4 regions of the Enterobacter cloacae subsp. cloacae ATCC 13047 genome follow, and region 3 is predicted to be linked to each of the others. Evidence: predicted binding sites of a transcription regulator. Region 3 holds the regulator's gene; each other region holds the start of a gene.

Region 1 (7,546 bases), 2.0 Mb from region 3:
GAAGAGCTGGCGCTGATGAAGCCAGGTTCCCTGCTGATCAACGCCGCACGCGGTACGGTTGTCGACATTCCCGCGCTGTGCGATGCCCTGAAGCGTAAGCATCTGGCGGGGGCGGCTATCGACGTCTTCCCGACGGAGCCTGCAACCAACAGCGATCCATTTAACTCTCCGCTGTGCGAGTTCGACAACGTGATCCTGACGCCACACATCGGTGGCTCTACTCAGGAAGCGCAGGAGAACATCGGCCTGGAAGTGGCGGGTAAACTGAGCAAATACTCCGATAACGGTTCAACGCTCTCTGCCGTTAACTTCCCGGAAGTGTCGCTGCCGCTGCACGGTGGCCGTCGTCTGCTGCACATTCACGAAAACCGTCCGGGTGTGCTGACCGCCATCAACCAGATCTTTGCTGAGCAGAGTGTCAACATTGCCGCGCAGTATCTGCAAACCAACTCGCAGATGGGCTATGTGGTTATTGATATCGAAGCAGATGAAGATGTGGCCGAGAAAGCGCTGCAGAGCATGAAGGCCATTCCGGGGACGATTCGCGCGCGTCTGCTGTACTAATTGTGCTGTTTGTGGTGTCGGGTGGCGGCTGCGCCTTACCCGACCTACGTTGAGGTTTTGTAGGCCGGGTAAGCGTAAGCGCCACCCGGCTTTATTCTACCAGGTCCAGGTTTTACTGGGTGTTACCACCGCCGGCAACGGCACATCCCACTTCTCGACCGGCAAGGCGTCTACCGCCTGACAATCATGCGCATAACCCACCGGTTGCAACCCGTACTGCTGCCAGTTTTGCAACGTTCTGTCATAGAACCCCCCGCCCATTCCTAAACGCTGGCCCTGTTCATCAAACGCCACCAGCGGCGTAATCAGCACGTCCAGCTGTGACAGCGGCAGCACGTCGCGCACATCCAGCTTCGGCTCGGTGATTTTCAGACGATTCACAACCAGTTCGCTGTGCGGGTGGTAGTGCAGAAACAGCAGGTTCCCTGCGCTAAAGGGATGCAGCACCGGCAGATAAACCCGCTTTCCGGCTCGCCAGAGTTGTTCGATGAGTGGCTGCGTATCCAGCTCACCATCAAAAGAGAGAAACAGCGCGACGGTATGCGCCATTACTACAGGCGGATACGCCATCATGCGTGCCGCGGCCTGCTGGGCAAAATGCGCTTGCTGTTCAGGGGTTAACGCCCGGCGACGTTGTCGAATGAGTTGACGAATATCCTGGCGTGAGGCAGAAACTTCAGGGAATTGAGTCATGGTAGTGGTAGAAGAAGAGTGAGGGAATCTCCGAGATGCCGCCGCAGGCTGTAACCCTTGAACCCTTGGTTCAAGGTGAATGTGTCGTCATAGTTTTAAGGCTTCTCGGACGAACCGAGCATGCTCACCAACCATGGAGCGCCACATTCTTGTGGTATGAAATATCGGCTCAGGGGACTGGCCCGCTTGCGAACATCTCAGAGAAATTTTGTCTTCACAGTTACTCTACCATAGTCAACTGAGAAGTGTTATTCAAACTTTGGTCCCGGTCTTTCGGGATTGCGACCTTGATCAAGCAACGCCTGTTCTATGGTCTGCTGGAGCATTTTAATGCGCTGCTCCATGCTTGCCGCGTAGTCGCGGGTCTTCGCTTTTTCCTGAGTCAGTTCATAGCTGATGTTCAACGCGGCGATAAAAACCAGCTGCTCAGTATTTGTGACTCTAGTGCGTTCTTTGAGATCTTGCAACCGCTGATTCAAATCGTCCGCAGCCTGATTCAAAGCATCCCTTTGTTCAGGAGGACAATTCACTCGCAGTGAACGGCCAAAAATCTGGAGATCGACGGGTTGTGCAGACATGCCACCTTCCTGCTGATTGACTGCGCTGCCTTCGCTTACTGCCCCGGGGGCTGCGAAGGGGCGACACTATAGCTACCCTGATGTGAAGATACAAGCCCTTTTCTGGTATCACCAGGGTCCAAAGTGGTAGCATATCATGAATATTCCTCCCTTTGATGACGAAAGCTCATGTCTATACAGAACGAAATGCCTGGTTACAACGATTTAAACCAGTTACTGAACCAGCAGGGTGTGGGTTTAACCCCTGCCGAAATGCACGGTCTGATCAGTGGCATGCTATGCGGCGGAAACAGCGACAGCTCATGGCAGCCGCTGATCCACGACCTGACGAACGAAGGGCTGGCGTTTGGTCATGAACTGGCGGAAGCGCTACGAAAAATGCACTCGGCAATCAGCGATTCGCTGGAGGACGATGGCTTCCTTTTTCAGCTTTATCTGCCTGAAGGCGACGATGTCAGCGTGTTCGATCGTGCCGATGCGCTGGCCGGTTGGGTAAACCACTATCTGTTGGGGCTGGGTGTAACGCAGCCTAAGCTTGATAAAGTGACCGGCGAAGCGGGTGAAGCGATCGACGATCTGCGTAACATCGCGCAGCTGGGTTACGACGAAGAAGAAGATCAGGAAGAGCTGGAGATGTCTCTCGAAGAGATTATCGAGTACGTTCGCGTGGCGGCACTGCTGTGCCACGATAACTTCACCCGCTCGCAGCCAACCGCACCGGAAGTTCGTAAGCCAACCTTACATTAAGAAAAATAACGCACAGGAGGGTGTCATGGTTATCTCGCATCAAGAGTATTCCCATCGTCGTCAGGCGCTGCTGGCAAAAATGCAGCCCGGAAGCGCTGCGCTGATTTTTGCCGCGCCCGAAGTGACGCGCAGTGCCGACAGTGAATACCCCTATCGCCAGAACAGCGATTTCTGGTACTTCACCGGGTTCAATGAACCGGAGGCGGTACTGGTGCTGATCAAGAGCAATGACACCCACAACCACAGCGTGATTTTCAACCGCGTACGGGATCTCACCGCGGAGATCTGGTTTGGTCGCCGCCTGGGGCAAGAGGCCGCGCCCGCGAAACTGGGTGTGGACCGTGCGCTGGCGTTCAGCGAAATCAACCAGCAGCTCTATCAGTTGCTGAACGGGCTGGATGTGCTTTACCACGCGCAGGGTGAGTATGCGTATGCCGATGAGATAGTCTTCACCGCGCTGGATAAGCTGCGTAAAGGCTCCCGGCAGAATCTCTCCGCCCCGGCCACGCTGACGGACTGGCGCCCGGTGGTCCACGAGATGCGCCTGTTTAAATCGCAGGAAGAGCTGGACGTTATGCGTCGTGCAGGCGAAATCAGCGCGCTGGCTCACACAAGGGCGATGGAAAAGTGCCATCCCGGCCTGTTTGAATATCAGCTGGAAGGCGAGATTCACCACGAGTTCAACCGCCACGGCGCGCGTTATCCCTCTTACAACACCATTGTCGGCGGCGGTGAAAACGGCTGCATTCTGCACTACACCGAAAATGAAAGTGAACTGCGTGACGGCGATCTGGTGCTGATTGATGCAGGCTGCGAATATCAGGGCTATGCGGGCGACATTACCCGTACCTTCCCGGTGAACGGTAAGTTCACCCCCGCGCAGCGCGAAATTTATGACATCGTTCTTGAATCTCTTGAAACCGCGCTGAAGCTCTATCGCCCCGGCACCTCCATCCAGGAAGTAACCGGCGAAGTGGTGCGCATCATGATTACTGGCCTCGTAAGGCTCGGGATTCTGAACGGTGATGTGGATACCCTGATTGCTGAAAATGCGCATCGCCCCTACTTTATGCACGGCCTGAGCCACTGGCTGGGGCTGGATGTGCATGATGTGGGCGCGTATGGTTCAGAACGTTCTCGCGTGCTGGAGCCGGGTATGGTACTGACCGTTGAACCGGGGCTCTACATTGCGCCGGATGCCGACGTGCCGGAAGCGTACCGTGGAATTGGTATTCGCATCGAAGATGACATTGTCATCACCGAAACCGGTAACGAAAACCTGACCGCGGGCGTGGTGAAAAACGCCGATGACATTGAGGCGCTGATGGCAGCGGCACGCCCATGAGCGTGATTATCGTTGGTGGGGGGATGACGGGAGCTACGCTGGCGCTGGCCATCTCGCATTTGACGAAAGGGCAACTTCCGGTCCATCTGGTGGAGGCCGTGGCGCCAGAGGCGTCCGACCATCCCGGTTTTGATGCCCGCGCCATTGCCCTGGCTCAGGGGACCTGCCAGCAGCTCGCTCGAATTGGCATCTGGCAGGCGATTGCGGATTGTGCGACGGCAATTAACACCGTTCACGTCAGCGATCGTGGCCATGCCGGGTTTGTGACGCTGGATGCGCAGGATTACCGCATTGATGCCTTAGGCCGGGTGGTTGAACTTCACGACGTCGGGCTGCGTCTGTTCCGTTTATTGCAGGATGCCCCGGGTGTAACGCTCCATTGCCCGGCACGCGTCGCCAGCTTCAGCCGCAGCGAAGCGGCGGTCAGCGTGACGCTGGAAAACGGCACGGTTCTGGATGGCCAGCTTCTGGTCGCCGCCGATGGTTCACGTTCTGCGCTTGGCACCCAGTGCGGCGTGGAATGGCGCGCCCAGTCTTACGGACAGGTCGCCGTTATTGCTAACGTTTCTACGGCGGGAGAACACAACGGCAGGGCGTTTGAACGTTTCACTCAGCACGGCCCGCTGGCCATGCTGCCGATGTCAAACGGACGCTGCTCGCTGGTGTGGTGCCATCCTCAGGATAAAGCGGCTGACGTTGAGGCCTGGTCCGACGACCGTTTCTGTACCGAACTGCAAAAAGCCTTTGGCTGGCGGCTGGGGCGTATTACCCATGCGGGAAAACGCGCTGTTTACCCGCTGTCGCTGACCACGGCATCTCAGTCCATCTCCCATCGCGTGGCGCTGGTCGGCAATGCCGCGCAGACGTTGCACCCAATCGCCGGGCAAGGCTTCAACCTTGGGCTACGCGACGTAATGAGCCTGGCAGAGACTCTGTCTCAGGCGTGGCATGAGCAAAAAGATTGCGGCGCGTATCCGGTGCTCAGCCATTATCAGAAGCGACGCCGGGCCGATAAAGAAGCGACTATCGGCGTCACCGATGGCCTGGTACATCTGTTTGCCAATCGCTGGGCACCGCTGGTTGCAGGCCGCAACCTTGGGCTGATGGCGATGGAATTATTCATTCCGGCACGTGACGTGCTGGCGCAGCGGACCCTTGGTTGGGTCGCGCGTTAAGGAGTTATCATCGTGCAAAATGTTGATGTCGCCATTGTGGGCGGCGGAATGGTAGGGCTGGCGCTGGCCTGTGGTTTACAGGGCAGCGGTCTGCGCGTGGCCGTGCTGGAGCAAAATCTGCCTCAGCCCGTTGCGCACGATGCGCCGCCGGAACTGCGCGTCTCGGCAATTAATGCCGCCAGCGAAAAACTACTGACGCGCCTTGGCGTCTGGTCAGATATCGTGGCGCAGCGTGCCAGTTGCTATCACGGAATGGAAGTGTGGGACAAAGACAGCTTTGGCCATATCGCGTTTGATGATGAAAGCATGGGCTATAGCCATCTGGGTCATATCATCGAAAATGCCGTCATTCACCATGCGTTATGGCAAAAAGCGCAATCCTGCAGCGATATCAACCTGATGGCGCCCGCGCAAATCCAGCAGGTGGCATGGGGCGAAAACGAAGCGTTTCTCACCCTGCAGAGCGGCGACATGCTCACCGCGCGGCTGGTGGTGGGCGCGGATGGCGCAAACTCGTGGCTGCGTAACAAGGCGGATATTCCCCTGACCTTCTGGGATTATCGTCATCATGCGCTGGTAGCAACCATCCGTACTGAAGAGCCGCACGGCGGCGTTGCGCGCCAGATTTTCCATAACGACGGTATTCTGGCATTTCTGCCGCTGAGCGATCCGCACCTGTGCTCGATCGTCTGGTCTCTGGTGCCGGAAAAAGCACAGCTGATGCGCGAGGCGACGCCAGAGGCGTTTAATCAGGCGCTATGCATGGCGTTTGATAACCGTCTTGGTCTGTGCACCCTTGAGAGCGAACGCCTGGTATTCCCGTTGACCGGCCGCTACGCGCGCCAGTTTGCGGCGCACCGTCTCGCGCTGGTGGGTGACGCGGCGCATACCATTCATCCGCTGGCCGGACAGGGAGTTAACCTTGGCTTTATGGATGCGGCAGAGCTGGTGAATGAGCTGCGCCGTCTGCACCGCGAAGGTAAAGACATCGGCCAGCATCTCTACCTGCGTCGCTACGAACGCAGCCGCAAGCACAGCGCGGCGGTGATGCTGGCAGGCATGCAGGGCTTCCGCGAGCTGTTTGCCGGGGCAAATCCGGCGAAAAAACTGCTGCGCGACATCGGCCTGAAACTGGCCGACACCCTTCCGGGCGTAAAACCTCAACTCCTTCGTCAGGCGATGGGTCTTAACGATCTTCCCGACTGGTTACGTTAATCTCGATCCCCGTCACACTTTATTTACCCGGCCTCTGCGCCGGGTAAATATCCTCGTTTGAAATAATCTAATTTCACGCCATTTTTCGCATTAGATAATCTAATCTGGCTATTTTTACGTTACGGAAATTTGGCCCGTTTTTCCGCATGAAATATCACCATGTGCTAAATATTGTTAGATCGTTGTTAATTTTATGCGGGTTGAATCGCATTTTACCAGTGAATAACTCTGTAGGCTTTTCAGCGTTTTTTGGTCATAAGCTAATGTGATGACCTGTTTTACCTTATGGTTAACCGTCGGTTTCGGTGGTAAGTTCAGGTAAAAGAGAACGTTTGCGTCGGTGCCGAATGACGGGGCCGATACCGGGATTCACGGTGAATTTTTCAACGAGGAAAAGATGGCTCAACAGACTCCTTTGTACGAACAACACGTGTTATGCGGTGCACGTATGGTGGACTTTCATGGCTGGATGATGCCGCTGCATTACGGCTCCCAGATTGATGAACACCACGCAGTGCGTACCGATGCCGGTATGTTCGACGTCTCCCACATGACAATTGTCGACCTGCGCGGTAGCCGCACCCGGGAGTTTTTGCGTTATCTGCTGGCAAACGACGTCGCAAAACTGAAGACGCCAGGTAAAGCGCTCTATACCGGCATGCTAAATGCCTCTGGCGGCGTGATTGACGACCTTATCGTCTACTACTTCACTGAAGATTTCTTCCGCCTCGTTGTAAACTCCGCCACCCGCGAAAAAGACCTCTCCTGGATTACCCAACACGCTGAACCGTATGCCATCGACATCACCGTCCGTGATGATCTGTCGCTGATCGCCGTACAGGGGCCGAACGCGCAGGCGAAAGCCGCCACGCTGTTCAACAACGAGCAGCGTGAAGCCACCGCTGGCATGAAGCCGTTCTTCGGCGTGCAGGCGGGCGATCTGTTTATCGCCACCACCGGCTATACCGGTGAAGCGGGCTATGAAATTGCCATGCCGAATGAAAAAGCCGCCGACTTCTGGCGTGCGCTGGTGGAAGCGGGCGTCAAGCCAGCAGGACTGGGCGCGCGCGATACGCTGCGTCTGGAAGCGGGCATGAACCTTTACGGTCAGGAGATGGACGAAAGCGTCTCTCCACTGGCCGCTAACATGGGCTGGACCATCGCGTGGGAACCGGCTGACCGCGAATTTATTGGCCGTGAAGCGCTGGAGATGCAGCGCGAAAAGGGCA
Region 2 (7,546 bases), 2.6 Mb from region 3:
CCCGTAGAGTCATGTTCCGTCTCACCCCAGACGATTAACCGGGAAGCCGACTCTTGGGTCGGCCCGGCCCCAGCAGTATCGCCAGTTTGCTGCCGCCTTTGGTGGTCTCCATCCAGATTTTACAGACGCTGGTGAGCGGTACCGACAGCAGCATCCCAACCGGGCCCAGCAGCCATCCCCAAATCAGTAAGGATAAGAACACCACCAGCGTCGACATGCCCAGCCGGTGGCCCATCATCCGTGGTTCAAGAATATTCCCCAGCACCATATGCACCACGAGGAACAGCGCCCCCACCAGCATGCACTCATAGAAGCCATTAAACAGAAACGCCTGAATCATGGGCGGCACGGCGGAGAGTACCGCGCCAATGTTGGGCACGTAGTTCAGCAAAAACGCCAGCACTCCCCACATCAGCGCGAACTGCACGCCCATCAGCATCAGCCCCAGCCAGACAATCACGCCGGTCCAGACGCTCAACAGGGTTTTTAAGGCCAGATATTTGGAGACGCCCTTTAACGCGCGGTGTAAACCGGCGATGTGAATTTGCGGATTATTCAGCGCGAAACGCAGCTTATAGGGCACGTGGCGCACTTCGAACAGCATAAACACCACCGTCATGACCAGCAGCAAAATGCTGGCCATGGCGCCGGACAGGCCGGTCATCAGCGTGGTGGCGTAGGTCATGATTTTTTCGGAATCCATCCGGCGCAACATCCGTTCCGGCGAAATATGCAGATTCAGAAACGGCATCATCTCCTGAAGCGCCACGATCTTGCGCGTCAGCTCTTTGTTGTATTGCGGCAGCATCGTGGAGAATTCGCTCAGCGAGGCGGCCAGCACGCCGAAAAGGGCAGTGAGGGCAATCAGCATCACGATAACCACAATGGTTATGGCCACCGGGCGGCTGATACCCCGGCGCAAAAACCAGGTCACCAGCGGGTTAAGCACAATGGCAAAAAAGAGCGCCAGCAGAAGCTGGACAATAATATCGGCGGCAGCATGGATACCGGCGAGGATCACCACCAGGGAGGCGAGTTTTAACAGGATGTGGAGTCCTGCTTTGTCGGGCGGGTTAGGGGTCATTCGTGTTCCTTAATGTGATTGCCCGTTAAGTGTAGTGCGCGGGTTTCGCTTCGTCTGGCACCGTTAATCTGAAAGTCGCTGCTGATTTTCTGCTGGCGTCGTGGTAATAGTGAAACACTGTTGCAAAAATCCAGGTAAAACCTCATGCCCGAACCCGCCGCCGAACCGGCATTAAGCGGATTACGCCTTAATCTGCGCATTGTCTCCGTTGTGATTTTTAACTTTGCCAGTTATCTGACGATTGGCCTGCCGCTGGCGGTGTTGCCGGGCTATGTGCATGACGTGATGGGGTTTAGCGCATTCTGGGCGGGGCTGGTGATTAGCCTGCAGTACTTCGCCACGCTGTTGAGTCGCCCGCATGCGGGTCGCTACGCGGATCTGTTCGGGCCGAAGAGCATTGTGATCACAGGATTATGCGGCTGTTTTCTCAGTGGCCTGAGTTACCTGCTGGCGGCAACGACCAGCCACTGGCCGTTGGTCAGCCTGGTGCTGCTGTGCCTGGGCCGGGTGATCCTCGGTATTGGGCAAAGCCTGGCAGGAACCGGCTCGACGCTGTGGGGCGTAGGCGTGGTCGGGGCACCGCACATTGGCCGGGTGATCTCCTGGAACGGCATTGTCACCTACGGGGCAATGGCGCTTGGCGCCCCGCTTGGGGTGATGTGCTATGCGTATGGCGGACTGTACGGGCTGGCGGGCACCATTATGGTGGTCGCGCTGGTGGCGATCCTGTTTGCCCTGCCGCGCCCGAAAGTGAAGGCCAGCAAAGGTAAACCGCTGCCGTTCCGGGCAGTGCTGGGGCGCGTCTGGCCGTATGGTATGGCACTGGCGCTGGCAACCACCGGCTTTGGGGTGATCGCCACCTTTATCACGCTGTTTTATGACGCCAAAGGCTGGGATGGGGCGGCCTTTGCGTTAACCCTGTTCAGCTGTGCGTTTGTGGGTGCCCGTTTGCTCTTCCCGAACGGTATTAACCGCCTGGGCGGGCTGAATGTGGCGATGATCTGCTTTGCGGTTGAGATTGTCGGGCTGCTGCTGACCGGTATAGCGACCGCGCCGTGGATGGCAAAAGTTGGCGTGTTATTCGCCGGAGCCGGTTTTTCGCTGGTCTTCCCGGCGCTGGGTGTGGTGGCGGTGAAAGCCGTGCCGCCGCAGAATCAGGGGGCGGCGCTGGCAACCTACACGGTGTTTATGGATATGTCGTTGGGCATTACCGGGCCGCTGGCTGGGCTGGTCATGGCCTGGGCAGGCGTGCCGGTTATCTATCTTGCGGCTGCGGGTCTGGTGGTGATGGCCCTGATGCTCACGTGGCGGCTAAAAAAATGGCCTCCGGTGCAGGCACCGGAGGCCACGTCATCATCCTGACGTGTTACTGAATCACGATGGTGTTGATGATGTTTTCAGCGGCAGTCTGCGCTTTCTGCTGATCTTCCGCTGGCAGGGTGATCTGCAGGGTCAGCAGTTTGTTATCAACCTTACCCAGCACCACGGAAGAGTAAGCTGTCTGACCTTTTGCAGAGATAATGCTGTCCAGCTGCTGCAGCGTGTGGCCTTTCAGTTCGATGGACTTGTTCGTCACCACCTGCAGCTGCGGGTCGCGGCTGCGCTGCTGATCTTCCAGACGTTTGGACAGCACGGCCAGGTCTTCGCTGGTATCGTCGCCCACAATCACAATCACCGCTTTCTGCCCGGTTGCATCGGAATAGACGTGCATGTTGTTCGCCTGGGTACCCAGCTTGCCGCTCTGGTCAGTCATATCCGCTGGCAGAGAGAAGCTGAGTTTACCGTCCAGCAGGTTCACCGGCTGACCGGTTGCGTTGCTCTCTGCAGACGCGCCCTGAGCAGGCGTTTTCGTGTCGCTGTTATCACAGGCTGCAAGGCCGACAACCAGCAGGCCAATCCCGACATATTTAACCAGATTGCGCATTGACTTCTTCCTTTCGATAAACGGCCATAACGGCTCATTTGTCCATCTTATCACAACTGATAAAGCGAACCCTTAACCAGCCTGCAATGCTGTGATTTCAGATTTATCTGCCAGTCTTTTCAGCAGCATATTCAGCAGCACGCCGTACATCGGCAGGAAGAAGACAATGCTGATAAGCACCTTGAAGCAGTAGTCCACCAGCGCAATTTCCATCCAGTGTTCGGCCATAAACGCATCCGGGCTGTGCCAGAAGGCAATGAAGAAGAAGGCCAGCGTATCGCTGACGTTGCCGAACAGCGTCGAGGCGGTGGGGGCCATCCACCAGCGGTGATTCTGACGCAGGCGGTTAAATACGTGCACGTCGAGGATCTGCCCCAGCGCATAGGCCATAAAGCTTGCAGTAGCGATTCGGGCAACAAACAGGTTGAAGTGGGTTAACGCCTCAAAGCCCTGCCAGCTTCCCATGTAAAACAGGGAGGAAATAACGTACGACACGAACAGCGCCGGCAGCATGACCGCAAAAATAATGCGGCGAGCCAGCGGTGCGCCAAAAATACGCACGGTCAGATCGGTGGCGAGAAAAATAAACGGGAAGCTGAACGCGCCCCAGGTGGTATGGAAACCAAAGATGGCGATCGGCAGCTGCACCAGATAGTTACTGGAGGTGATCACCAGCAGATGAAAAAGCGAAAGCCAGAACAACGCTTTTACGCGCTGCGATTCAGAAAACGGCGTCATATTGTGACCTTTTTATACGTTGGGGTGAGGGAACCCAATAAAAACCGCAGCATGATACTGCTTTGGCAGGACAATGCAATGGTTAGTTTTTACGCAACCGTTAACCTGGTTTGCATTGCTGGCTACGGGGCGTAAACTACAGCCGTTTTTATCTGACCGAGAACACCATGACCGATCTGTTTTCCACTCCAGACCACACCCTTGATGCGCAGGGCCTCCGCTGCCCTGAGCCGGTAATGATGGTGCGCAAAACCGTGCGCAATATGCAAACCGGCGAAACGCTGCTGATCATCGCTGACGATCCGGCAACCACCCGCGATATCCCCGGTTTTTGTACCTTTATGGAGCATGAACTGGTGGCACAGCAGACCGAAGCGCTGCCGTACCGGTATTTGATCCGCAAGGGGTAACCCCCTTACTGCATGCCTAACAATCCCGGCAGCCACAGCGAAATCGCCGGGATGTACGTTACCATTCCCAGCACCAGCAGCAGCATGCCGTAAAACGGTAGCATCGCGCGTACCACATGTTCGATTTTCTGCTTGCTTACCGCACTGGCCACAAACAGCACCGATCCTACCGGCGGCGTGATAAGCCCGATCCCCAGATTCACCATCATGATCATCCCGAAATGGACCGGGTCGATCCCAAGCGACTGGGTCACCGGCAACAGCACCGGCGTCAGGATCAGAATAATCGGCGCCATATCCATCAGGGTGCCAATCAGCAGCAGCATGATGTTGAGGTACATCAGGATCACGTACTTGTTATCCGAGAGCGAGGTGAAGAACGCCGTAATGCGCATAGGCAACTGCATGTAGGTCATCACCGCGCCAAACGCCGCCGCAAAGCCAATCAAGATCATCACGATAGTGACCGTTTTGACCGTCCGGCACATCAACTTCGGCAGTTCGCTCCACGTGTAGTCGCGGTAGATAAACATGGTGACAAAGAATGCCCACAGACAGGCGACCGCCGCGGATTGGGTGGCGGTAAATATCCCGGACATGATCCCGCCGAGGATAATTACCACCGTCATCAGCCCCCAGAGAGCGTCCAGCAAAATCTTCAGCGCCTGTTTAAAGGGGATCTTTTCGCCTTTTGGATAGCCGCGCTTATGGGCAAAGCACAGACACAGCGTCATCAGGCACAGTCCCAGCAGCAGCCCCGGCAGCACGCCTGCGATAAACAGCGTGGCAATGGAGACCGTACCGCCTGCGGCCAGCGAGTAGATCACCGAGTTGTGGCTAGGCGGGATTAAAATCGCCTGCACCGACCCGCTGGCGGTGACCGCCGCCGCATACTCGCGGGGATACCCCTTTCTCTCCATCTCCGGGATCATCACGCTGCCGATGGAGGCCGTATCCGCCACCGATGAACCGGAAATCGCGCCGAAAAAGGTGGAGGCCACGATATTCACCAGCGACAGCCCGCCGCGAATAAAACCGACAAAGACATACGCGAAATTCACCAGCCGTCGGGCGATGCCGCCTTCCGCCATGATCGCCCCCGCCAGGATGAAAAACGGGATCGCCAGCAGGGTAAATTTGTTAACCCCGCTGGTGATCTGGATCATCAGCGCTTCGAGCGGTAACTCGATCCACAACGCGCCCGCGACGGCGCTTAAGCCGACGGCAAACGCCACCGGCATACCCAGCGCCAGCAAAATGGCGAGGGTGAATAACAAAACGAATGCATCCATTGTTCACCCCTTAACTGTGGTTGCCGATCAGCACCACAGGACGGTTTTCCTGTGAGCCAAACAGCAGACGTTCAATGACAAACAGGATCAGCACCGCAGAACCAATCGGCAGCGGCAGATAACTCTCCCCTGACGTCAGGATCGGAAACTCGGCGACCGGCTGCTCCCAGAGCTCGACACACAGCCAGTAGCTGTACCAGAACATAATCAGCGAGATCAGCAGCATCAGCAGATCCACCACGCGCGCACACGCTGTTTTCAGCATGTCCGGCAGTCGGTCGGTCAGCATGTTCACCGCGATGTGTGACCCGGCACGGTAGCTCACCGCCGCGCCGATAAACGTAAAGGTCACCATGCAGATGATGGCAATCGGCTCCGGCCAGGATTCACCGCGATTCAGCACATAGCGCGAGAAGATGCCAATCGGGATCACCACCGTCATGACCAGCAGCGCGCATCCCGCTACGCCCATGGCGAGCAGATACAGCCGGTCCATCCACTTCAGGTAGAGTTCGGACATACGTTCTCCGTTTACTGAACGTCAGCAATGGCTTTCATCAGGTCCTGATGCTTTTCGCCATACTGCGCGCGCACCGGCTCTGTGGCTTTGATAAATACCGATTTGTCGATCTCGTGGAACTGCACGCCACCGGCTTTCATCTTCGCCAGCGCCTCGGCGTTATAGGCCTGCCACAGCTTGCGCTGTTCGAACTGCGCTTCGCGCGCCAGGGTCAGGATTTTCTGCTGTTCGTCTGCGCTGAGCTTGTCCCATTTCACTTTTGAGTAGAGCAGCATTTCCGGGGTAATGAAGTGGCCGCTGAGGGTATAGTTTTTGGCGATCGGCATATAGTTATGGGCGATGAAGGTCGGCGGATTATTCTCAGCGCCGTCGATTACGCCGGTCTGCATGCCGCTGTAGACCTCACTGACCCCCATCGCCACCGAGTTAGCCCCCATGTCTTTCAGTGTCGCCAGCGCCACCGGGCTTCCCTGAACGCGGATTTTTTTGCCTTTCAGATCCTCCGGTTTGACGATCGGCGTTTTGGTGATCAGGTTACGGGTGCCGGAATCCATCCAGCCGAGAAACACCAGCCGCGATTTGGGGTTGGCGGTCAGTTTGTCGCCAATCTGCTTGCCGATATCGCCGTCGATGACTTTGTGCATGTGGTCTTCATCGCGGAACACATAGGGCAGGGTAAAGACTTCAATATCGGGCAGGATCGCCGCCACCGGAGCCATGGAGACACGGATCATGTCGATCGCCCCCATCTGCGCCTGTTCAATCATCTGCTTTTCATCCCCGAGCACGCCGCCGGGAAAGACCTTGATCTCCAGCTTGCCGTCGGTTTGTTGTTTGAGTTTCTCCCCCATGTGCTGTACGGCTACCACGTTCGGGTAGCCTTCAGGATGCACATCGGCGGCTTTAATGGTTTGCGCAGAAACGGAGCAGGCAAAAGCAGACAGACACAGAGCGGCCAGTAACGGCTTGAGGGTCGTTTTCATCAAGTCAACTCCAGGGTAGTGAGGTAAGTGTTAAAACGGTGTTTTAGTTTTGTACGTTTAAAAATTACACTATGGACTGGAAAACGGAGGTGAAGCGCCTCACAAAAGCGTGAATTTCTGAAACGCTGGTTTAGATTTTTGAGAAGGGAAGGCCGGGTTGCCGTTACGCTTTACCCGGCCAGGCGTGCATTGCGTGTTATTTGCGTCGCAGTAAGCGGAGCGCGTTGGCCGTCACCAGCACCGTCGCGCCGGTATCCGCCAGCACCGCCAGCCACAGCCCGGTGATGCCGAGCAGGGTGGTGACGAGGAAAATCCCTTTCAGCCCCAGGGCGATACTGATGTTCTGGCGAATATTGGCGCGCGTGGCGCGTGCCAGGGAAATCATCTGCGCCAGCCCGGTCAGGCGGTTATGGGTGAGCGCGGCATCGGCGGTTTCCAGCGCCACGTCGGTACCACTGCCCATGGCAATCCCGATGGTGGATGCTTTCATCGCTGGCGCATCGTTGATTCCGTCGCCGATCATCGCCAGCGGAGCATGGCTGTTCAGCTCCGTCACGGCACTGACCTTGTCCGCAGGCAGTAATCCGGCCTTAAA
Region 3 (7,546 bases):
CCAACGGCTGGCGCGGACATCTTTCCATCGCCGTGGACAATATCGTTAAGCCGGAGCGTACCCGGCAGATGATCGTGGATTTCTATCGCCATTTTTCAGACGTTGAACTTCGTGTCTCGCAGGAGGTATTCAACGGGGTCTGGGACGCGCTGGCGGACGGCAGGGCAGAGATGGCGATTGGCGCAACCCAGGCGATCCCCGTCGGGGGGCGCTATGCGTTTCGCGATATGGGCATGTTGAGCTGGAAATGTGTCGTGGCACACGATCATCCGCTGGCTGCCCTGGAGGGACCGCTGAGTGACGACACGCTGCGCAACTGGCCGTCGCTGGTGCTGGAGGATACCTCGCGCTCGTTGCCAAAACGTATTACCTGGCTTCTTGATAACCAGCGGCGGGTGGTAGCGCCGGACTGGGAATCCTCCGCGACCTGCCTCAGCGCCGGGCTGTGCGTCGCGATGGTTCCCGTCCATTTCGCTAAGCCGAGAATCGATACCGGTGAATGGGTCGAGCTGACGCTGGAGAATCCGTTCCCGGATGCGGCCTGCTGCCTGACGTGGCAACAAAATGATGTGTCGCCCGCCATGGCATGGCTACTGGATTATCTGGGAGACAGCGAAACGCTTAACCGGGAATGGCTACGGGAGCCAGCTTAGCTGGCTCCACACGAGATTAACGACGGTAGTCGCGGAATGGACCATCCGCAACGGAACGGCGCTCGATAAGGCGCGGGTGAACTTCAATGGACTGCGACTCTTCACGTTTGTTGACGATCCTGTCCATCAGCATATTGAAGGCCGTTTCACCGAGAGAATCCTTCGGCTGGTGGATGGTGGTCAGCGCAGGCGTAAAGAAGCGCGCGTTGCGCACGTTGTCATAGCCGATCACGGATATATCCTGCGGCACGCGCAGGCCCAGCTCATCGGCTGCACACAGGGCCCCCATCGCCATGATGTCCCCGCCGCAGAACACCGCCGTTGGACGATGCGGCTGAGAAACGATCTGCTGCATGGCGCGGTAGCCAGACTCCGGCTCAAAGTCGCCCTGCACGATCCAGTTTTCCGGCACGGTGATCAGCGCTTCTTCCATCGCCTTCATAAACCCGGCCAGACGGCCAGCACCGGTGTTGCGCTCGAGCGGCCCCGGGATCACGCCAATTTCACGGTGACCGCGTTCAATCAGATAGCGGCCCGCCATATAACCGCCTTCGAAGGCGTTATCGATGACGGAGTCGGTAAAGTCGGCGCGCGCTTCGCCCCAGTCCATCACCACCATCGGGATATGACGATACTCTTCCAGCATGGAAAGGACAGATTCCGGGTATTCGGAACACATCACCAGCAGGCCATCCACACGCTTTTGCGCCATCATCGACAGATAGGCGCGCTGTTTTTCAATATTGTTCCACGCGTTGCCGAGGATAAGGGTATAGCCTTTCTGGAAGCAGTTTTTCTCAACCGCTTCGATGATTTCGGCAAAATAGGCCGCTTCACTGCTGGTCGCCAGCAAACCAATGGATTTGGTGTGATTAACTTTAAGGCTACGCGCAACGGCACTCGGCGAGTAGTGCAGCTCTTTGATTGCCGCCCAGACGGCGTTGCGCGTCTCTTCCGCCACGAAGCGGGTTTTGTTAATTACATGTGATACGGTTGTAGTGGAAACGTTTGCGCGTTTTGCTACGTCTTTAATTGTTGCCATTAAATGTCACTCCAGACCATATCCTAAACTCCTGAAAACCTTGAAGGTAAACGTTTGCCTTCTCTCACCCTTATCACGCAATTTTGAATTGCGGCACGCCAGGAAAACGACACGGGACGTCAGGAGGGGGTCAATGGCCGGTACGCTAATAAATTTAGCGTGGAATTTTGTCCTATCTTGATGAAAAGGGGAAGAGCTAAAGTGGTTATCCGTTTAAATCCTGGAAGATTTTTGACGTAAATTGTGTAAAAATGAGCAAGCTCACTTTTCGTGGGGGGATTAAAAGGAGAAAAATTGATGAGTTCCGATCTGAAGTTTTCGCTGTTCACCACCGTTATTGTGCTGGCGCTGATTGTTGCTGCAGGTCTGACGGCTGCACTGCACTGATTTACGCGGAGGGGGCGTTCGCTCTCTCCCGCTTGCCCTCATTGTTACATCTCCGGCAAAAATCTTTTGCCAATTTGTTAACTTCTCATTTTTTGTGATTGATGTCATGCTTTCGGCTTCTTTGTTCTGTGTCAACACATGACACGGCATCCGGAGTTGACGCATGAAAATCAATTTTCCCCTGCTGGCCCTGGCGATTGGCGCTTTTGGGATTGGCACCACTGAATTTTCCCCTATGGGACTCTTACCGGTTATCGCCCGCGGTGTGGACGTCTCTATCCCTGCAGCCGGGATGTTAATCAGCGCCTATGCCATTGGTGTGATGGTAGGGGCACCGCTGATGACGCTGTTGCTTTCCCACCGAGCGCGCCGCAATGCGCTGATTTTCCTGATGGCTATCTTTACCCTTGGCAACGTGCTCTCCGCCATTTCGCCTGATTACACCACGCTGATGCTGTCACGTATCCTGACAAGCCTTAACCACGGCGCTTTCTTTGGGTTGGGGTCGGTGGTGGCGGCAAGCGTGGTGCCCAAACACAAGCAGGCGAGTGCCGTGGCAACCATGTTTATGGGCCTGACCATCGCCAACATTGGCGGCGTTCCTGCGGCCACCTGGCTGGGTGAGGTCATTGGCTGGCGTATGTCGTTCCTCGCAACCGCCGTACTGGGTGTTGTCGCGATGGTGGCGTTGTTCTTCTCTCTGCCGAAAGGCAGCGCTGGTGAGCGTCCTGAAGTTCGTAAAGAGCTGTCGGTACTGATGCGCCCGCAGGTGCTCTCGGCGCTGCTCACCACCGTGCTGGGTGCCGGGGCGATGTTTACCCTTTACACCTATATTTCGCCGGTGCTGCATGACATCACTCACGCGACGCCGATCTTTATCACCGCGATGCTGGTGCTGATTGGCGTGGGCTTCTCGATTGGTAACTATCTGGGTGGGAAATTTGCTGACCGCTCCGTAAGCGGAACGCTGAAGGGTTTTCTGACCCTGCTGATTGTCATCATGATTGCCATTCCCTGGCTGGCGCGTAATGAGTATGGCGCGGCCATTGCGATGGTCGTCTGGGGTGCGGCCACCTTTGCCGTGGTTCCGCCGCTGCAGATGCGCGTAATGCGCGTCGCGCATGAGGCGCCGGGTCTTTCATCGTCGGTGAATATTGGCGCGTTCAATCTGGGCAATGCGCTCGGTGCTGCAGCGGGCGGTACTGTGATTTCGGGTGGTCTGGGATACAGCTTTGTGCCGGTGATGGGGGCCATTATTGCCGCGCTTGGCCTGCTGTTAGTGATGATGTCGGGTCGTAAACAGCCTGAAGCGGCCTGTGCTGCCGAATAAAAAAACGCAGAAGGGGAAACCCTTCTGCGTCTCTCTTACGCGGCGAAGTTCTTCGCCACAAAGTCCCAGTTAACCAGTGCCCAGAAGTGCTCCAGGTAGTTAGGACGCGCGTTACGGTAATCAATGTAGTACGCGTGTTCCCAGACATCCACGGTCATCAGCGGAGTCGCGCTGGTGGTCAGTGGTGTACCCGCGTTAGACGTGGAGACGATAGCCAGTTTGCCATCGGCCTCTTTTACCAGCCATGTCCAGCCAGAACCGAAGTTTTTGATTGCGGCATCGGTAAATTTCGCTTTGAACTCCGCAAAGCTGCCAAAGGCGGCGTTAATCGCAGTAGCCAGTTCGCCGGTCGGCTCGCCGCCAGCATTTGGTGCCAGGCAGTGCCAGTAGAAGGTGTGGTTCCACACCTGAGCAGCGTTGTTGAATACGCCACCGTCTGAACTGCGGACGATCTCTTCCAGCGTTTTGCCTTCAAAATCGGTGCCCTTGATCAGGTTGTTCAGGTTGGTGACATAGGTCTGGTGATGTTTGCCGTAATGATATTCCAGGGTTTCCGCAGAAATGTGCGGTGCCAGGGCGTCTTTTGCATACGGTAGTGCAGGTAATTCGAACGACATTGCTTCTCTCCTTATTGTATTTTGCGTTGCCAATAACCACACAGACAACAAGGACAGGATAGCAAATTGAAAGGGTATGCAAAAGAGGAACTTACCCTGCCGTAGTGACGGCAGGGCAGGGTTTAGCGGATGGTTTTCGGCGTCATGACGCGGCGTGCGCCGACGTAGTGACGCACCCAGTAGTCTTCGCTAAGCGAGGTGATCTGAATGTCCTGACCGCTTCGTGGGGACTGAATAAACTTCCCGTTACCCACATACACGCCGACGTGATCAGCCGTACCGCGACCCTGGGTGCGGAAGAAGACCAGATCGCCATTTTGCAGCTCGCCACGGTTAACGGGGGCGGCGTCGCGCAGGTGGTACATTTCATTGGCGGTACGCGGAATGCGGAATTTCACCAGATCTTTATAGGCGTAATACACCAGCCCGCTGCAGTCAAAACCGGTGCGGGGAGAGGTGCCACCCCAGCGATACGGTTTGCCAATTTGCCCCATCAGCTTATTCATCGCCGTTTTTTGCGCTTTCTGTACCCGAACCTTATGCGCGTCGGCAATTTTTGTCACTTTCGTGCATTTGGCTTTATGCCCTTTGCGCGTGGTGCATTTTTCCGTTACGAGGTTGGCAGCAGTTTTTGAGGCTTTACGTTTCGATGCGAGGGCAGTGCGGGAAGATGTTGATTTCGATTTGCTGGAGGCGGTCTTTTTCGTTTGAGCGGTTGTTTTTTTCTTTTCGTTCTTAGTGGTAGTCTTTTTTTTACGTTCTGTGGTTTTTGCCAGATGCGTTTTTTGCACAGCAGAGTGCCGCGCCTGTTGAGAGGCGTTTGCCGCTGGCGTGAAAGAGAGTGATGTAAACAGTAAAGCACAGAGCGTGATCGAGATTTTATTTATCCGCGCCACTGGGCAGTCCCCTGATAAATGCAGGTCATCAATAATACCCGCGTGTGATTTACAAAGCCCGTCGATTCTAATCCATAAAAACCCGAGAAGTTAATAGCATTTTTCAATCTAAAAACCTGTTTCGTTAGCAAGTGCAAAAAAATTCATCGATTTGTCGCACAATTGTTCACGCCCTAAGCAAAACCCTGCCTGCCGCAGGGTTAAGCACCATTTACAATGCAACTTTTCGCCACTCGCGATAAAATAGCTATACGTGACAAAAATGTTATTTTCCGATGCCAGTCTGAACCGCTACAATGTCAGACTAATGCCGTAACAGAAGTTAAAGGAAGCAAGACATGAGCACCACTATTGAAAAAATCCAGCGCCAGATCGCTGAAAACCCGATTCTGCTGTATATGAAAGGTTCTCCGAAGCTGCCAAGCTGTGGCTTCTCCGCGCAAGCGGTTCAGGCGCTTTCTGCCTGTGGTGAACGTTTTGCTTACGTTGATATCCTGCAGAACCCGGACATCCGCGCTGAGCTGCCAAAATACGCGAACTGGCCGACGTTCCCGCAGCTTTGGGTCGACGGTGAACTGGTTGGCGGTTGCGATATCCTGATTGAAATGTATCAGCGCGGCGAACTGCAGCAGCTAATCAAAGAGACGGCGGCGAAGTACAAAACCGAAGAGCCGGACGCAGAGTAATTTTCTGCGCAAATAAAAAAGCGACCTTAAGAGGTCGCTTTTTTTATTCTTCGCTGTCGCCCATCGCCAGCGGCCAGCCGCCCAGACGCTTCCAGCGGTTGACTATTTCACAGAACAGCTCTGCGGTGCGCTCCGTATCATACAGCGCGGAGTGCGCCTGCGTGCCGTCAAACTCAATCCCGGCCGTAATACAGGCTTTTGACAAGACCGTTTGTCCCAGCGCCAGGCCACTCAGTGCGGCGGTGTCAAAGGTCACAAACGGGTGGAAGGGGTTACGCTTAAGAGAGGCTCGCTCGGCGGCGGCCATCGTAAAGCTGTGATCGAACGTGGCGTTATGCGCCACCATAATGGCACGGCTGCAGTTGCTCTCTTTCATGCCTTTACGCACCATTTTGAAAATGGCGTGCAGCGCGTCATATTCGCTCACCGCACCGCGCAGCGGGTTATGCGGATCGATGCCATTAAACGCCAGCGCCTCTGGCTGCAGGTTTGCGCCTTCAAAGGGCTCAACGTGGAAATGCAGCGTGGTGTCCGGTGTAAGCCAGCCCTCTTCATCCATCTTCAGCGTGATGGCGGCAATTTCAAGCAGCGCATCGGTTTTAGCGTTAAATCCGGCTGTTTCGACATCAATGACAACAGGATAAAAACCACGAAAACGGTCGCACAGACCGGTAAGTTGAGCGTTATCGGACATCAGGGTCTCTTACAAGGGGAAAAAAGCAGAGCGCATTATGGCAAATTTTGGCGTGGGATGCAGTAAAACAACGGGCGCATAGTGCGCCCTGAGGGATCAGTTGCCCAGACCGCGACCGGCGTCTTTGGCTTCAATCAGCTCGATTTTATAACCGTCTGGATCTTCAACAAACGCAATCACGGTGGTGCCGCCTTTTACCGGGCCCGCTTCACGCGTGACGTTGCCACCGTTGCTGCGAATGCGTTCACAGGCTTCTGCCGCGTTGTCCACTTCCAGCGCGATGTGGCCATACGCCGTGCCCAGCTCATAGCTGTCGACGCCCCAGTTATAGGTCAGCTCGATAACCGCTTCATCCGTTTCCGGGCCGTAACCCACGAATGCCAGCGAGTATTTGTATTCCGGGTTTTCGCTGGTGCGCAGCAGCTTCATACCCAGTACGTTAGTGTAGAAATCGATGGAACGTTGCAGATCGCCAACGCGCAGCATGGTGTGAAGTAGGCGCATAATTTCCTCATTAACCAATGGAGTAGAGTATCTTTTTGAACAGAAACGAAGTTTTAGTATAGCGGCGAAAGGCCGCCGCTATCAATGCACAACGGAGAGATTACAGCGTAGGGTAGTCGGTATAGCCTTCCGCGCCGCCGCCGTAGAAGCTTTCCGGGCGCTGTGGGTTCAGCGCTGCTTTCTGCTGCAGACGGGCAACCAGGTCCGGGTTGGCAATGTAATCACGACCAAAGGCCACGGCGTCGATCAACCCTTTATTAATCAGATCTTCGGCTTTCTCAGGCGTATAGGCCCCCGCACCGATGATCACCCCGTGGAAACGCTCGCGCACTTTCTGGCGGAAAGCCTCAGAGTAAGGCTGACCACCGGCCCAGTCCGGCTCGGACATGTGCAGATACGCGATACCGCGTTTCGCCAGTTCTTCAATCAGATACAGCGCGTCCGCTTCTTCGTTCGGACCGTTGTCGACGTTCTGGAACGTACCGATTGGGGAGACGCGAATACCAATACGGTCCGGGCTCCACTCCTGACAAACGGCATCAACCACTTCCAGCACCAGACGGGCGCGGTTTTCGACGTTACCGCCGTACTGGTCGGTGCGGTGGTTGGACGACGGTGAAAGGAACTGGTGCAGGAGGTATCCGTGCGCGGAGTGCAGTTCAACCAGATCAAAACCGGCTTCGCGGGCGTTAGCCACCGCCTGACGGAAATCGTTCACGATACCCGGGATCTCATCC
Region 4 (7,546 bases), 240 kb from region 3:
CTGACTACCTGATAATGGGTGGCGGTAGAGGTGTGCACAAAGACCGCATCGCAGTCGCGCGCCAGATCCTGAAGCGATGCCGCATACGGCATGCGCCAGGTTTCGCAGATCCGCTCGGCCTTCTCGCGGGTAGGTGACCACGCCCCTTGCAGCGTCCAGTCCGTCGCGGCCCCCAGAACAGGCAGCCAGGCCTTTTGCGCAATACCGCCCAGCCCTACCACGCCAACGCGTAATTTTTTCACCGTCAGTCTCCTAAATGTGCCAGCAATGCATCCAGGCGTTGTTTCAGCCCGGCCACCTCTTCCTCCAGCGCCTCTACGCGTGCTGCGAGGCTGTCATGCGCGGCGGGGGCAGCCGAATCTGCTAACACCGTTGACGTATCAACCTCACCGCTAAACAGGTGCATATAGCGGCTTTCACGTTTCCCCGGCTCACGCGCCAGACGTACCACGTAAGGGCCATCCTCGCGGGTGGCAAGCCCATCCAGGGTCTGCTCAACCTCCTGCATATCGGCGAACTCATGCATGCGGGAGGCCCGGGTGCGCAGTTCACCGGGTGTTTGCGCGCCGCGCAGTAACAGCGTGGTGATCACCGCCACCTCGGCGGCACTCAGCTTCAGATCGCCGAACTCAGAATTGCAAAACCGCTGCTCGTACTTGGTCACGCGGTTACCGAAACCGCTGACCGTGCGCAGGTAATGGCGTTTAACCAGTTCATCGAGAATATCCTGCACCTCATGTTCGCCGAGATTCATCACCGGCTCACGGTTGGTTTTCTGGTTACACGCCATCGTCACGGCATTGACGGAGAGCGGATACTGTTCCGGCGTGGTGACCTGTTTTTCCAGCAGGCAGCCAATCACACGCGCTTCTGTTGCGCTTAACTGATATTTCATCTCTTCTCCTTAGCGGCCTGCCGTCCAGTCCCGGGTGGTTAATGCTGTCAGTACGTGGTCGCGCCACTCTCCGTCTATCAGCAGATAATCTTTAGCATACCCCTCTTTCTCAAACCCCAACCGCGCGAGCAAATTACCGCTGCGCTGATTGTGTGGCATGTAGTTCGCCATAATGCGATGGATATGTTGCGTGCGCTGCATATAACGGATCGCCACCGTTAGCGCTTCATACATCAGCCCCTGCCCTTGCCATTTCTGGCCGATGGAGTAGCCGAGGTAGCAGGCGTGAAACGATCCGCGCACCACGTTGGAAAAGTTGGCAATGCCGATGATCTCTTTTTCCTCCGGATCCAGCAGCGCGAAATAGAACGCGCTTCCCTGCTTGTGGAATTCTGCAATCATGCTGAGGCGCGCCTGCCAGCCGGAAGGGTAGCAATGGCTCTCATCCCGAACGGGTTCCCAGGGTTTTAAAAACTGGCGATTCTCGGCGTAATAATCCGCCAGACGCCAGGCATCACGCTCGTGCACCAGACGAACAACCAGCCTGTCCGTTGTCAGACGCACTTTTGGCACATTACTGCGATAGCCAAACATCGATACCACTCCTTCCCGTCACTTCTGCTTACCCATTAGCTTTACTATACCTGCGCCTGTGCCGTCTGTGAAAACAGTGACATACCATTTTGACCTCTTTTCACATTTTTCGATGAGAACTCTCTATCAAAGCGCTCTTTTGATAAAAAAATATTGTCACGCGCGGGGGTGGGAAAAAACGTGGCGACACCGCAGAATGTTAGCGTGCTCACCATCCTGTTTTCCCTGGAGGGAAAATGTCCCGCGTATCACAGGCCAGGAGCCTGGGTAAATATTTCCTGCTAGTCGATAACATGCTGGTCGTGCTCGGCTTTTTTGTTGTGTTTCCCCTCATCTCGATCCGCTTTGTCGATCAAATGGGCTGGGCGGCACTGATGGTCGGTATCGCGCTCGGGTTACGCCAGTTTGTCCAGCAGGGTCTGGGCGTGTTTGGTGGCGCCATCGCTGACCGCTTTGGTGCCAAACCGATGATCGTGACGGGCATGCTGCTACGCGCGGCAGGCTTCGCCACCATGGCAATTGCCCAGGAGCCGTGGCTGCTGTGGTTTTCCTGCTTCCTCTCCGGTATCGGCGGCACCCTGTTTGACCCGCCGCGCACCACGCTGGTGGTTAAACTCATTCGTCCGCAGTACCGGGGACGCTTCTTCTCAATTTTGATGATGCAGGACAGCGCCGGGGCGGTGATTGGCGCCCTGCTGGGAAGCTGGCTGTTGCAGTACGACTTTCGTCTGGTCTGCGCGGCGGGTGCGCTGCTCTTTATTCTGTGTGCGCTCTTTAATGCCCTGTTTCTGCCGGCATGGAAACTGTCAACGGTCAAAGCCCCGGTACGCGAAGGTCTTGGCCGCGTGCTGCGAGACAAACGCTTTGTTACGTACGTGCTGACCCTGACGGGGTATTACATGCTGGCCGTTCAGGTCATGCTGATGCTGCCGATCATGGTAAACGACATTGCGGGCACCCCGGCCGCCGTAAAATGGATGTACGCCATAGAAGCCTGCCTCTCTCTGACCCTGCTCTACCCGATCGCCCGCTGGAGCGAACGGCGTTTTCGCCTGGAGCATCGCCTGATGGCCGGGCTGTTATTGATGACGCTCAGCATGATGCCCATCGGGCTGGTGAACTCGCTCCAGCAACTGTTTACGCTGATTTGCACCTTCTATATCGGCTCCATTATTGCCGAACCGGCTCGTGAAACGCTGAGCGCCTCGCTTGCCGACGCGCGCGCTCGCGGCAGCTATATGGGGTTCAGCCGCCTGGGGCTGGCCTTTGGCGGTGCATTGGGTTACGCCGGCGGCGGCTGGCTGTTCGATGCCGGAAAAGCCCTAAGCCAGCCGGAACTGCCCTGGGTCATGCTCGGCGTGGTCGGCTTTATGACGCTCCTTGCGCTGTGGTGGCAATTCAGCCAGAAGCGCAGCGCGAGCGGCATGCTCGAACCTGGGGCATAATATTCCCTGCGGCGGGGCCTCCCCCGCCGCCATTATCAGTTTTTTCTGCTGGTTTCCGCTATTTCACCCTGACATACTGGCGTAACAGGACAGTAGCGCCGATTTTTCGTTGAGGAACACTATGAAAAAAATTGTCATTGCCGCCGCATTCATTGTCAGCGGCCTGCTGGTAGGTTGTAACCAGCTTACGCAATACACCGTCAGTGAGCAGGAAATTAATCAGGCGCTGGAAAAACATAATAACTTTTCAAAAGACATTGGTGTGCCGGGGCTTGCCGATGCGCATATCGTCCTCAGCAATCTCACCAGCCAGATTGGGCGCGAAGAGCCGAATAAAGTCACTCTCGCCGGGGATGCCAATCTCGATATGACCTCTCTCTTCGGTAACCAGAAAGCCAACATTAAGCTGAAGCTCAAAGCGCTGCCGGTCTTTAACAAAGAGAAAGGGGCCATCTTCCTACAGGAGATGGAAGTGGTAGACGCGGACGTCACGCCGGACAAGATGAAACCGGTGATGCAGACCCTGATGCCTTACCTGAACCAGTCCCTGCGCAACTACTTTAACCAGCAGCCGGCCTATGTCTTAAGTGAAGACAAGAGCAAGGGTGAGGCACTGGCGAAAAAATATGCCAAAGGCATCGAGGTGAAACCGGGAGAGATCGTTATTCCATTCACCGATTAACCTGAAGGGGCGCAAAAGCGCCCTTTTTTTTACGGAAAAGTGTGCAAACGAAAACGTTTCCGCTTATGATTTGTGTCCGGCAAAAACAGCCATCCTAATGACTGATTCCTGACAAGCCGGAGCTTCCATGACTGCACAACCCCAGGTTCTTAAAATCCGCCGCCCTGACGACTGGCATATCCATCTGCGTGATGGCGATATGTTGAAAACGGTCGTGCCGTATACCAGCGAAATTTATGGCCGCGCGATTGTCATGCCTAACCTGGTTCCACCAGTCACCACCGTTGATGCCGCTATGGCTTATCGCCAGCGAATTCTTGATGCCGTGCCGGCAGGACATGATTTCTCTCCGCTGATGACCTGCTATCTGACCGACACCCTCGATCCGAATGAAGTGGAACGCGGCTTTAACGAAGGCGTGTTCACCGCGGCGAAACTCTACCCGGCTAACGCTACCACCAACTCCAGCCACGGTGTCACCAGTATTGACGCCATCATGCCGGTTCTGGAGCGCATGCAAAAACTGGGCATGCCGCTGCTGGTACACGGTGAAGTGACCCACGCCGACATTGATATCTTCGACCGTGAAGCCCGCTTTATCGAAACCGTAATGGAGCCGCTACGCCAGCGTCTTCCTGCGCTTAAAGTGGTGTTTGAACACATCACCACCAAAGATGCCGCAGAGTATGTCCGCGATGGCAATGAACTGATTGCCGCCACCATCACGCCGCAGCATCTGATGTTTAACCGCAACCACATGCTGGTTGGCGGCGTTCGTCCGCATCTCTATTGCCTGCCCATTCTGAAGCGTAACGTTCATCAGCAGGCGCTGCGTGAACTCGTTGCCAGCGGTTTCTCCCGCGCCTTCCTCGGCACGGACTCCGCGCCTCATGCACGCCACCGCAAAGAGGCCAGCTGCGGTTGCGCAGGCTGCTTTAATGCCCCTACCGCACTCGCCAGCTACGCCACCGTGTTTGAAGAGATGAATGCCCTGCAACATTTCGAAGCGTTCTGCTCGCTCAATGGACCACGCTTCTACGGGCTGCCGGTCAACGAAACGTTCATTGAACTGGAGCGTAAAGAGAGCCGCGTGGACGAGGCCATTCCGCTGACGGATGACACGCTCATCCCATTCCTTGCCGGTGAAACCGTCAACTGGACGGTAAAACGCTAAAAAAACAGTGCCCCTTGTTGTCAAACCCATAATATACCTGTATAAATAAACAGTATATTACACAGGGGGCATTTATGCGTATTGAAGTCACCATAGCCAAAACAACCGTTCTGCCTGCTGGCGCGCTTGATGCGCTGGCCGGTGAATTATCCCGCCGTATTAACAGTACTTTCCCTGACAACGCTGGTGCCGTAACGGTTCGTTATGCGGCGGCAAACAACCTCTCCGTCATTGGCGGCGCGAAAGAAGATAAAGACCGTATCAGCGAAATCCTGCAGGAAACCTGGGAAAGCGCCGACGACTGGTTCATCACAGATTAATCTTGCTCCCTCATTGTTCTTTTTTGCCGGGTCGCCCCGGCTTTTTTTCGTCTGAAATCCGGTTCGTTCAAATTAATTCGGCAACAAATTTAAAAATCGTGAACAAGGTGGTGTTTTATTGTTCGAACAATCCTAAAAAGCTGAAAAATGTGTTGCCAACTGTTTATTTTTCCCTTGCGAACCCTTATTACTTGTATACTGAAGATGCTTTCAGAAAAACATGCATTGAACCTCGGAGCCGTTGTCTTCTAACACGCATTAAGGGGGTTATAATGGAAAAGAATAGCGAAGTCATCCAGACCCATCCGCTTGTTGGCTGGGATATCAGTACCGTAGATAGCTACGATGCGCTGATGCTGCGTTTGCACTACCAGACCCCGAATCAACTCAACCGTGAAGAAGCGGAAGTTGGACAGACGCTGTGGCTTACAACAGACGTCGCCCGTCAGTTTATTTCTATTTTAGAGGCAGGTATTGCCAAAATAGAATCTGGCGACTATCAGGAAAATGAGTATAAACGGCACTAGGTTTATACCTATTCTTCGCTCAACAGGCACCCTCCGGGTGCCTTATTTATTTCTCCCTTGTGTCAGCCCGCATAGTTAATTACTCTGCTAACAAAGCGTAAGTTCGAGAGATGGATATGAGATACGACTTAATCATTATTGGTAGCGGATCCGTGGGGTCTGCCGCCGGTTATTACGCAACGCAAGCGGGTCTGAAGGTCCTGATGATCGATGCCCATCGTCCTCCCCATGCAGAGGGCAGCCATCATGGCGACACCCGGCTTATTCGCCACGCCTATGGTGAAGGCGAGCGCTATGTTCCGCTGGTGCTCCGCGCCCAGACGCTATGGGATGAACTGGCGAAGCTGACGGAAGAACGCATTTTCGAACGCACGGGCATCATCAACCTGGGCCCTGCCCGCTCTGATTTTCTGGCCAACGTTGAACAGAGTGCGAAAGCGTTTAATCTTGATGTGGAGAAGCTGGACGCGGCAGGCATCATGGCCCGTTGGCCAGAGATTGCCGTCCCGGACGATTATATCGGCCTGTTTGAAGCCAACTCCGGGGTCTTACACAGTGAAACGGCCATCAAAACCTGGATCGATCTTGCGGAAAAAGCGGGCTGCGCTCAGCTCTTCAACTGCCCGGTGGAATCCCTCACTCATCACGCTGACGGCGTTACGGTCACCACTGCGGACGGAGAATATTCAGCGTCCCGTCTGCTGATTAGCGCAGGCACCTGGGTCACCCGTCTGCTGCCCGATCTGCCTGTTCAGCCGGTGCGCAAGGTCTTCTCCTGGTTCCAGTCGGATGGCCGTTACAGCGCACAGAATAAATTCCCGGCATTTACCGGGGAGTTACCGAACGGCGATCAGTTTTACGGCTTCCCGTCTGAGAAAGACGCACTCAAAATCGGAAAACACAATGGCGGGCAGGCGATCTCCTCCCCAGAAGAGCGTAAACCGTTCGGTGCATACCCACAGGATGGCTCCGAAGCGTTTACCTTCCTGCGCAATATCCTGCCGGGCGTAGGCGGCTTACTGTATGGTGCTGCCTGCACCTACGACAACACGCCGGACGAAGACTTCATCATTGACACCCTGCCGGGGCATGACAACACGCTACTCATCACCGGCCTCAGCGGTCATGGCTTTAAGTTCGCCTCCGTGCTGGGCGAGATTGCTGCGCAGTTTGCCCAGGGGATCGCACCGCAGTTTGATCTCACCCCCTTCTCACTTTCGCGTTTTAGCAGATAATCCGCCGCGGGTTTCGGACGTCCGGAACCCGTTTTCCAGACAGAAAACGGGACATTATGCGCAGGATCGTTGGCTTTCTTATCAATAACATTCGTGAGCATTTTATGCTCTATATTTTATTATGGGGGCTGCTGGCACTCATCGATATTATTTACATTGTATTTTACTGAAAAGTGAAGCTGACAATTACTGACATTACTTTAGGTTAGCTTAATCTTTTGCTTGCTGCTTATTCCGCCTTGGACGAAGCGATTGAATTACATTTGCGGATCATTTTCAAAACTGCTGAAATAAATAAAATAAAAATCTATATTCAATTATTTCAGTTGCAATATCATTTATTCCCGTTCATTTTTACTATTCTGTTTTTCTTCGAATGGTCATTCTGATGCAATTGCGTAACTCCTCTCAGCGCTACGGAATAATATCCATGTGTTTACACTGGATAGTTGCTCTTACCGTTTATGCAATGTTCGGACTGGGTCTGTGGATGGTGACGCTCAGTTATTACGACGGCTGGTATCACCAGGCACCAGAACTGCATAAAAGCATCGGCATCCTGCTGATGATGACGTTGTTTATTCGCGTGATCTGGCGTCACATTTCCCCGCCGCCCGCCGCGCCCAAAACCCACAGTAAATTAACGCGTGTCAGCGCGGTTGCCGCGCACGTTA

Evidence for each region. Region 3 encodes PurR, which represses purine synthesis genes. Its sites were predicted from a motif close to CANGCAAACGTTTGCNTG; they were not measured.
Region 1: a site for PurR is predicted at 6,639-6,656, ahead of gcvT (glycine cleavage system aminomethyltransferase GcvT). Genes of this name have one in related genera too.
Region 2: a site for PurR is predicted at 3,837-3,854, ahead of tusA (sulfurtransferase TusA). Genes of this name have one in related genera too.
Region 4: a site for PurR is predicted at 3,663-3,680, ahead of pyrC (dihydroorotase). Genes of this name have one in related genera too.

The regions. Positions count from the first base shown of each region.
Region 1 is NC_014121.1:4,342,647-4,350,192, reverse strand. Features, by position in the region: gene serA (phosphoglycerate dehydrogenase) at 1-564, shown strand, start outside; gene ECL_RS21130 (5-formyltetrahydrofolate cyclo-ligase) at 661-1,257, opposite strand; RNA gene ssrS (6S RNA) at 1,281-1,464, opposite strand; gene zapA (cell division protein ZapA) at 1,506-1,835, opposite strand; gene ECL_RS21115 (YecA/YgfB family protein) at 2,004-2,582, shown strand; gene pepP (Xaa-Pro aminopeptidase) at 2,614-3,927, shown strand; gene ubiH (2-octaprenyl-6-methoxyphenyl hydroxylase) at 3,924-5,102, shown strand; gene ubiI (FAD-dependent 2-octaprenylphenol hydroxylase) at 5,115-6,317, shown strand; gene gcvT (glycine cleavage system aminomethyltransferase GcvT) at 6,715-7,546, shown strand, end outside.
Region 2 is NC_014121.1:4,945,025-4,952,570, reverse strand. Features, by position in the region: gene ECL_RS24110 (AI-2E family transporter) at 35-1,084, opposite strand; partial or broken gene ECL_RS24105 (MFS transporter) at 1,194-2,446, shown strand; gene ECL_RS24100 (DcrB family lipoprotein) at 2,451-3,008, opposite strand; gene ECL_RS24095 (7-cyano-7-deazaguanine/7-aminomethyl-7-deazaguanine transporter) at 3,081-3,746, opposite strand; gene tusA (sulfurtransferase TusA) at 3,914-4,156, shown strand; gene ECL_RS24085 (TRAP transporter large permease) at 4,162-5,448, opposite strand; gene ECL_RS24080 (TRAP transporter small permease) at 5,459-5,968, opposite strand; gene ECL_RS24075 (TRAP transporter substrate-binding protein) at 5,980-6,951, opposite strand; gene zntA (Zn(II)/Cd(II)/Pb(II) translocating P-type ATPase ZntA) at 7,148-7,546, opposite strand, start outside.
Region 3 is NC_014121.1:2,381,451-2,388,996, reverse strand. Features, by position in the region: gene punR (DNA-binding transcriptional activator PunR) at 1-653, shown strand, start outside; gene purR (HTH-type transcriptional repressor PurR) at 670-1,695, opposite strand; gene cydH (cytochrome bd-I oxidase subunit CydH) at 1,993-2,082, shown strand; gene ECL_RS11450 (MFS transporter) at 2,246-3,412, shown strand; gene sodB (superoxide dismutase [Fe]) at 3,448-4,029, opposite strand; gene ECL_RS11440 (C40 family peptidase) at 4,152-4,925, opposite strand; gene grxD (monothiol glutaredoxin 4) at 5,264-5,611, shown strand; gene rnt (ribonuclease T) at 5,655-6,305, opposite strand; gene gloA (lactoylglutathione lyase) at 6,402-6,809, opposite strand; gene nemA (alkene reductase) at 6,910-7,546, opposite strand, start outside.
Region 4 is NC_014121.1:2,618,324-2,625,869, forward strand. Features, by position in the region: gene ECL_RS12605 (Gfo/Idh/MocA family protein) at 1-242, opposite strand, end outside; gene ECL_RS12610 (YceH family protein) at 245-895, opposite strand; gene rimJ (ribosomal protein S5-alanine N-acetyltransferase) at 905-1,489, opposite strand; gene mdtH (multidrug efflux MFS transporter MdtH) at 1,726-2,934, shown strand; gene ECL_RS12625 (lipoprotein) at 3,056-3,616, shown strand; gene pyrC (dihydroorotase) at 3,744-4,790, shown strand; gene dinI (DNA damage-inducible protein I) at 4,865-5,110, shown strand; gene bssS (biofilm formation regulator BssS) at 5,383-5,637, shown strand; gene solA (N-methyl-L-tryptophan oxidase) at 5,754-6,872, shown strand; gene ECL_RS12650 (YceO family protein) at 6,929-7,042, shown strand; gene ECL_RS12655 (cytochrome b) at 7,261-7,546, shown strand, end outside.